One region of the Rhizobium acidisoli genome, then DNA from elsewhere that is predicted to be linked to it. Evidence: predicted binding sites of a transcription regulator. Region 1 holds the regulator's gene; the other holds the start of a gene.

Region 1 (4,127 bases):
CTCTACCTGATGCTGATCGTGCTGGTGCTGGCGCTGCCGATCGGCGTTGCCGCCTCGATCTATCTCGAGGAGTTTGCGCCGAAGAACCGGCTGACGGATCTGATCGAGGTCAACATCAACAACCTCGCCGCCGTTCCCTCCATCGTCTATGGTCTGCTCGGCCTTTCCGTCTTCATCAACTTCGTCGGCCTGCCGCGCTCGGCTTCGCTGGTCGGCGGCCTGGTGCTGACGCTGATGACCCTGCCGACGATCATCATCGCGACACGCGCCGCACTGCGCGCCGTGCCGCCGTCGATCCGCGCCGCAGCGCTTGGCCTTGGCGCTTCGAAGATGCAGATGGTGTTCCACCATGTCCTGCCGCTCGCCATGCCCGGCATCCTTACCGGCACGATCATCGGCCTGGCGCACGCGCTCGGCGAAACCGCGCCGCTGCTGCTGATCGGCATGGTCGCCTTCGTCGCCAACGCGCCGACGACACCGCTCGATCCCTCGACGGCCCTGCCGGTGCAGGTCTATATGTGGGCGAACGAGGCCGAACGTGCCTTCGTCGAGCGTACTTCGGGTGCCATCATCGTCCTGCTCCTGTTCCTGATCGTCATGAACATGGGCGCCATCCTCTTGCGTCGTCGCTTCGAGCGCCGCTGGTAAACGGAGTTACAGATCATGAACATGTTGACGGAAGCTGCAGTTGAAAAGGCGCTGGATCAGAAGATGAGCAACGTCCCGTATAAGATGATCGGCCAGGATGTCTCGGTTTACTACGGCGAGAAGCGCGCGCTTTTCGACGTGAACCTGAACATTCGCGAAAACACCGTAACCGCGCTGATCGGCCCGTCGGGCTGCGGCAAGTCGACCTTTCTGCGGAGCCTCAACCGCATGAACGACACGATCGACGGCTGCCGGGTCACAGGCAAGATCACCCTTGATACCGACGATATCTATGATCCGGATATCGACGTCGTCGAACTTCGCGCTCGCGTCGGCATGGTCTTCCAGAAGCCGAACCCGTTCCCGAAGACGATCTACGAAAACGTCTCCTACGGCCCGCGCATCCATGGTCTGGCCAAGTCGAAGGCCGATCTCGACCAGATCGTCGAGACCAGCCTGCAGCGCGCCGGCCTCTGGAACGAGGTCAAGGACCGCGTGCATGAATCCGGCACCGGCCTGTCGGGCGGCCAGCAGCAGCGCCTCTGCATTGCCCGTGCCGTCGCCGTCAGCCCCGAAGTCATTCTGATGGACGAGCCCTGCTCGGCGCTCGACCCGATCGCCACCGCCAAGGTCGAGGAACTGATCCACGAGCTGCGCGAGAACTACACGATCGTCATCGTCACCCACTCCATGCAGCAGGCCGCGCGCGTCTCGCAGCGCACCGCCATGTTCCACCTCGGCAATCTCGTCGAGGAGAACGACACCGACAAGATGTTCACCAATCCCGACGATCCGCGCACCCAGGACTACATCATGGGTCGCTTCGGCTGATTTTGGCGACACCGAGCCTTCCCGTTATTCGAGGATAAAGCCCCATGGCATCGACACATATTTATTCTGCCTATGATGATGATCTGAAGTTTCTGTCCAGGCGGATTTCCGAAATGGGCGGCCTGGCCGAGCAGATGGTCGCCGAATCCGTCCGGGCGCTGGTCAACGGCGATACTGCGCTCGCCCAGAAGGTCATTTCCGACGACGTGATCCTCGATCACGCCGAGCGCGAGATCGGCGACAAGGCGATCGTCACCATCGCCCGCCGCCAGCCGATGGCCGCGGACCTGCGTGAGATCATGGGTTCGATCCGCATCGCCGCCGATCTCGAACGCGTCGGCGACCTTGGCAAGAACACCGCCAAGCGCGTCATCGCCGTGCAGAGCACCGGAGTGCCCCGCAAGCTCGCCCGCGGCCTCGAGCATCTGTCCGAGCTGGCGCTCGTCCAGCTCAAGGAAGTGCTCGACGTCTACACGACACGCGCCGCCGACAAGGCGAGTGCGATCCGCGAGCGCGACAACGAGATCGACGCGATGTACACCTCGCTGTTCCGCGAGCTCCTGACCTACATGATGGAAGATCCGCGCAACATCACCAGCTGCACGCATCTGCTCTTCTGCGCCAAGAACATCGAGCGCATCGGCGACCACGCCACCAACATCGCCGAGACGATCTATTACATGGCAACCGGCGCGCAGCCGGAAGGCGACCGTCCGAAGGACGACAGCGCCAACACCGTCGGCGCGGTCACGGAATAACCGCGCACCAGCCTATTGCGTGCGCGCCCATGTGGGGCGCGCAAAGAGGTCGCAGCCATTTTTCTGATTTTGCGCAGGATGCATTGCTTAAATCACCCCCGGTTTAAGGATCATGCGCGAGGAGACCGACACGCATGATCCCGAGAGTTGCAGTTGTTGAAGACGAAGAAGCCCTGAGCGTGCTTCTTCGCTACAATCTCGAAGCTGAGGGCTTCGAGGTCGATACCATCCTTCGTGGCGACGAGGCCGAAATCAGGCTTCAGGAGCGCACGCCCGACCTTCTCATCCTCGACTGGATGCTGCCCGGCGTCTCCGGCATCGAACTCTGCCGGCGCCTGCGCATGCGGCCGGAAACTGAGCGCCTGCCGATCATCATGCTGACGGCGCGCGGCGAAGAGAGCGAGCGCGTCCGTGGGCTTTCGACGGGGGCCGACGATTACGTCGTCAAGCCCTTCTCGACCCCGGAACTCGTCGCCCGCGTCAAGGCGATGCTGCGCCGTGCCCGCCCCGAGGTGCTGTCGACCGTGCTGAAATGCGGCGATATCGAACTCGACCGCGAAACCCACCGCGTCCACCGCAAGAGCCGCGAAGTCCGCCTCGGCCCGACCGAATTCCGCCTGCTGGAATTCCTGATGTCGTCGCCCGGACGGGTCTTCTCCCGCTCGCAGCTGCTCGACGGCGTCTGGGGCCACGACATCTATGTCGACGAACGCACCGTCGACGTCCATGTCGGCCGCCTGCGCAAGGCGCTGAACTTCTCCAACATGCAGGACGTCATCCGCACCGTCCGCGGCGCGGGCTATTCGATGGAAGCCTGAGGGGTTTCTGACAAAGTCGAGCAAGCTCCGCCCCTCACCCTAACCGACCGGGGTCGAGCCACACGTCTCGACCCGTCCTTCGGACCCCCGTAAACGAGGCGAGGGTACGTGCCCTGCTAGCGACCAGCGAGGGACGGAGAGGTTGCGGCATATCCCCTTCGCCCCGCGCGCGGGGAGAAGGTGCCGGCAGGCGGATGAGGGGCAGCCACACCCAACACACTCACACAAAAAAACGGGCCTTGCAGCCCGTTTTCGCATGTCGACAATGTCTTACCCGCTCAGCTTGCCCGGGCTGCCGCCCGGCGGCGTTCGTTGACCGGCTGGTAGGCGAGTTTCTGGTGATAGCCGCAATAGGGCGAATTGTCGGGGGATTCGCAGCCGCAGAAATGGAAGTCGTCCTTCAGCGGATCGCCGACCGGCCACTTGCAGGTGCGTTCGGTCAGTTCCGTCAGGCCGAGGCGGCGCGAGATCGGCACGACCACGTTGCCCTTCGGCACGTATTCCATTTCCTCGACCGTTTCGATCTCGATCTCTTCCTTCAGCATCGTCGCGCCCTGCTGGCGGGTAACGGTGCGGGTGGTGATCCGAGAGGCGAAGTTCGGCGCGCGCGGCGCCGATGTCGTGCGTTTCGGCGTGCGCGCCGTGGCGGCCGTGCCGCCGGCCTTGGCGCGGCCGGGAAGGCTCAGCCGGTGAACCTTGCCGATCACAGCGTTTCTGCTGACACCGCCAAGTTGCGCCGCGATCTGGCTGGCGCTCAGTCCTTCGGCCCAGAGCTTCTTGAGTTTCTCGACCCGCTCGTCTGTCCAGTTCATGCCCTGTCTCCACCTTTTGCGTTGGTGATGGCAGAATCCCTCACCGTTGTCCCGGAAGCCTCCGAAACAAGAAACGCTTGATCAATTTTGGTGACTAGTTCCGCCGCATGCAGTCTAGTAATTGAACTTTAACCTAGTGTGAGCCTGACTCCGTGACAAGAGTCGCATGAATCCGGATGAATCGAATTCGGAGTTTTCCCCAACTTGCTGCCGCTGCGTGGCATTTCTGCAATATTGCCTGTTGAAGGTCGAAAACACCG
Region 2 (4,127 bases), 130 kb from region 1:
ATCCGCCAATTTCAGCCCCCGATTTCAGGGGGCAACTTTCGACGACATGGTCGAGGCGCTGACCAAGGGGTTCGGTTCGTTCGACGCATGGCGCCATGGTCGAGAAAAACCCCTCGACTGGAAGGTCGGGTTTTGGGGTGATGAGAGGTTGTCGCTGGTCAGCAACCAGGATTCCGGCGGCTGGGGTGCAAGAACGGGACAGGGAACGCCGGAAACTCTGGCCATCGTCGTTCCGCGCACCGGTGCTCTCGACGCAGCCTTTGGTCGGACTGTGGCCGAAGCGACACCCGGTCGGCTGTTGTTGATGAACAATATCGAGCCGGAACGGGTTTCCGTGAGGGCAGCCCCGCACCGCTCGGACACACTCAGTCTGAGCTGGACGATCCTGGCGCAGACCGTCGCCTCCGTCTTGGAGACCCCGCTGATCGGGTCATTGGACTTGGTGCCGGTCGTTGATCGTTCCACGGCAGCGGGACAGTTGATCGGCAATCTCGCCCAAACGATGATCATCGGCATGCGCAACAACGGCCCGCTGCTTCACTCGCCGATTGCCATGCTGAACCTGATGCAGATGTTTGCCGATCTGGTGGTGCGCACGATTCCTCATCGGCTCTCGCATCTTCTTGACAAGAAAATCCACCTGATCGCGCCGCGGCACGTCCGTCGGGCAATTGAATTTATGCATGCGAACATCGCACAGCCGTTGACAATGCAGAGTGTCGCGGAGGCGGCAGGCATTTCCATTCGTGCTCTGGAAGTCGGCTTTCGCGCCTTCAAGGGAACCACGCCGTCGGCCTACCTCAGGACGATCCGCCTGCAAGCGGTCCGGGAGGATCTGCGCGATCCTTCAAACCGGCAGCCGTTGCGGGACATCTGTCTGAAGTGGGGATTCTTTCACCTCGGCCGTTTTGCGGCAACCTATCGGGCGGCGTATGGCGAGAACCCGTCGGACACGCGAAGGCGATTCGAGATATGAGGGCGCGCCATCGGCGAGCCTAAAGCGCGTCGCGATCTTTCAGTTTTAATGCACGTCGCCCGGAAGTGTGCAGCGGTTCCGGGATAACGACATGCATCGAAACAAAGAGCTTTAGCTCGCGAAGCGGCCGGCGTCGGCGCCGTAATAATTCAGGTAGCGGTCGGAAATGCTGGAGATCGGCAGCACGATCAGCACGTCGGTCGTGTTGAAGGCGTGATCGATGACGGCGCTGGAGCCGACCATCGCGCCCAAGCGCATGTAACCCTTGATCAGCGGCGGTAGCGCCATCAGCGCCCGCTTCGGGTTGACGGCCTCGACCGGCATCAGGTCCATGTTGCGGGCGAGATGCGGCAATGCGCTGACGGCCCATTCGTTCTTCGCCAGCACATTATGGTAGAGGAAAGACAGCGCCAGCGCATGGCCCTCCAGATAGACGCCGGGGAACGAGGCGCAGCCGAACATGGCGCTGACACCGTGCTTCAGCGCATAGGCCCAGTTGCCCTGCCACAGCAGCTCGACGGTGCGTTTGGTGCGATATTCCGGCAGCACGCAGGAACGGCCGAGTTCCATGAAGCGCTTATCCGGATGTTTGGCAAGGAGGCCCTCGATCTCGAATTCGGAAGCCGAGTAAAAACCGCCATTGGCCATGGCGACATCCTGGCGCAGCAGCCGGTAGGTGCCGACGATCTGGTCTTCCGGGTCACCCTCGATCGTCCGGTCGAGAACGAGAAGATGGTCGCAGAAGGCGTCATAAGCATCGACATCACGCTGGCGGCGCATGGCCTCCAGCGGCAGTTGCGCCTTCATTTCGTCGACGAAGACACGGTAACGCACGGCCTGGGCGGCATCGATCTCGCGCGCCGTGCGGGCAAGTCGGGTTTCCAGATTGCCGATGCGGCCGAGGATGTCGCCGTCCTTCTGCGCAGCCGCCGTCGAGGGCGGTGCAGCCTCGGTGGTGTCACGATTCAGGATGTCGATGGCGGACATGGCGATTCTCCCGTTGCCGGCTTATCGACGCCATAAAACACTTCTCTGCGACAGGAAAGTGACATATTGAATTTGTGAACGCAAGAAGCATGCCGGGCCCGCGGCACGTTATCGCGCCTCCGCCCGGCGGGCGGAAAGTGCGGCGACCGCCTGAACTTCGGTCAGCAGCCGCACCGGGTCGACCGGCTTCACCATCACCCGGTTGGCGCCGTTCAGCAACACCTGGCGGCGCGATTCGTCGCTCTTGTCGGCGGTCAGCACAATCACCGGCACCGAAGCCAGATCGAGCCGTCTTTCGTGGCCGCGCAGGCGTCCAAGCATGTCGATGCCGTTGCCGCCGGGCATCGACAGGTCGCTGATGATGATATCGGGCCGGGCATTCGCCTCGCAGAGAGCGCAATCGAGCAGCGCTTCGAAATCCTCGACATGGCGCACCTCATGCCCGCCCTTTTCGAGCACGACGCGCACCAGCATGGCGTTGATCGGATCGTCCTCGCCAAGCAGGATGTTGAGCCCGCTGGCGGCAACTATCGGCTCCGCCGCCGAAAGGCCGAAGCCCGGCTGGTTGTCGTTCAGCGCGTCGCGCTTCTCCATGCCGCGCATGCGCCCGCGCAGTACGTCGATCAGCGACTGTTCGCGCAGCGGCCGGATGAGCCAGGCATCGAAGAGGTCGAGCGGATGGGCGCTGCGCTCCTCCGGATTGACGAGCAGGACCTTGCGCAGCCCAAGGGCGGCGATTTCGGCGCGATCGGCAAGATGGGCGGCAAATTCCGCCGACATGCGATGGTCGATGATGATATCGGTCGGCCGCTTTCCGCTATTGGCCAAGCCGAGCAGCGTCGCCCGCGCGCTCTCGCCGTCGGCGACGAGATGGCAGAGGCCGCCAAGCGTGGTGATCGTCTCGGCGATGGCGGTGCGCGCAGCACCTGTCGGCGCCAGGAGCACGACGCTGTTGCCGGCAAGCAGTGTATTGCGCCGGTCGGGGCGCTCGCTGCCGATATCGACGGGGAAGCGGATGGTGAATTCGCTGCCTCTGCCCTTTTCGCTGGCAACCGTCAGCGTGCCATTGAATTCGCGCATGATGCGGGCAGAGATGGCAAGGCCGAGCCCGGTGCCGCTGCTCCTGTCGGCAACGGTCCCGCCCTGCTCGAACTCGCCGAAGACGCGCGCCTGCTCCTCCGCCGTCATGCCGGGGCCGCTATCGGTGACGGTGATGGACAGGTCGTCGGCATCGAGCGACACGCGAATGAAGACGCCGCCGACCTGGGTGAACTTCACCGCATTGCCAATGACGTTGAACAGAACCTGGCGCAGCCGCGCCGGGTCGAAGCTCATATTCTCCGGCACATCAGAGGATACCGTGGCGCCGATCTCGATGCCCTTTTCATGCGCCCGGTGGGCGAGCATCTCGACGACGCTTTCCAGAAGCTTGCGCAGCGATTCCGAGCGCGGGTGCAGCGCGAAGCGGCCGACCTCGATGGTGGAGAAATCGAGCAGATCCTCGACCAACTGCGTCAGCGCGTGGCCGGACTGGCGGATATTGGCGAGATAGTCCTGCTGCTCCTGCGTCAGCCGCGTCTCGGCGAGCAGATGCGTCATGCCGAGCAGGCCGGACAGCGGCGTGCGCACCTCGTGGCTGACGGTGGCAAGCAGCCTCGATTTGGCGGCGCTGTTATATTCGGCCTTCTGGCGGGCCTCCTCGCGGCCCTGCGCGATCAACCGTTCGTCGGTCACGTCACGCGCGACACTCTGCAGCAGCAGCCGGCCGTTTGCCGGGTCGCGGGTGACGACGTCGCGCCAGAGAAAGATGCGCTGGCCGTCCGGTGTCGAGATCTCGACATCGAAGCAGTGCGGTATCGGGCCGGGGCGAAAGGCAAGCCCGATCTCCTCGCAACTGTGTCCTTCGGGACGCAGCCGCCCGGTCAGGCGGCGAAACGTATCGTTGGCGGAGATGATGCGCCGGTCCATGCTGCGGCTGACGGTGATATCGCCGAGCACGTCATGGACGTCTGCGAAGAGCTTGGCGCCGTCGTTCCAATCCGGCAGGGATTTGCCGCCGCTAGGGGGCCTGCGCCGGCGAAACATCAGGACGGCATAGCTTGATATGACGGCAAGGCCGAGGACGACAAGACCGCCCGAAAGCAGCAGAGGATCGCCGGCATGA

What was found. Region 1 encodes PhoB, which activates phosphate uptake and scavenging genes when phosphate is short. Its sites were predicted from a motif close to TGTCATNNANCTGTCAT; they were not measured.
Region 2: olsB (l-ornithine N(alpha)-acyltransferase) is a predicted target of PhoB. The motif match lies at 2,011-2,027, and genes of this name have one in related genera.

What each region holds. Positions count from the first base shown of each region.
Region 1 covers NZ_CP034998.1:168,459-172,585, forward strand. Annotated here, with positions in the region: gene pstA (phosphate ABC transporter permease PstA) at 1-648, shown strand, start outside; gene pstB (phosphate ABC transporter ATP-binding protein PstB) at 664-1,479, shown strand; gene phoU (phosphate signaling complex protein PhoU) at 1,524-2,237, shown strand; gene phoB (phosphate regulon transcriptional regulator PhoB) at 2,372-3,055, shown strand; gene CO657_RS00880 (GcrA family cell cycle regulator) at 3,334-3,867, opposite strand.
Region 2 covers NZ_CP034998.1:35,218-39,344, forward strand. Annotated here, with positions in the region: gene CO657_RS00170 (helix-turn-helix transcriptional regulator) at 1-976, shown strand, start outside; gene olsB (l-ornithine N(alpha)-acyltransferase) at 1,088-1,963, opposite strand; gene CO657_RS00180 (PAS domain-containing hybrid sensor histidine kinase/response regulator) at 2,072-4,127, opposite strand, start outside.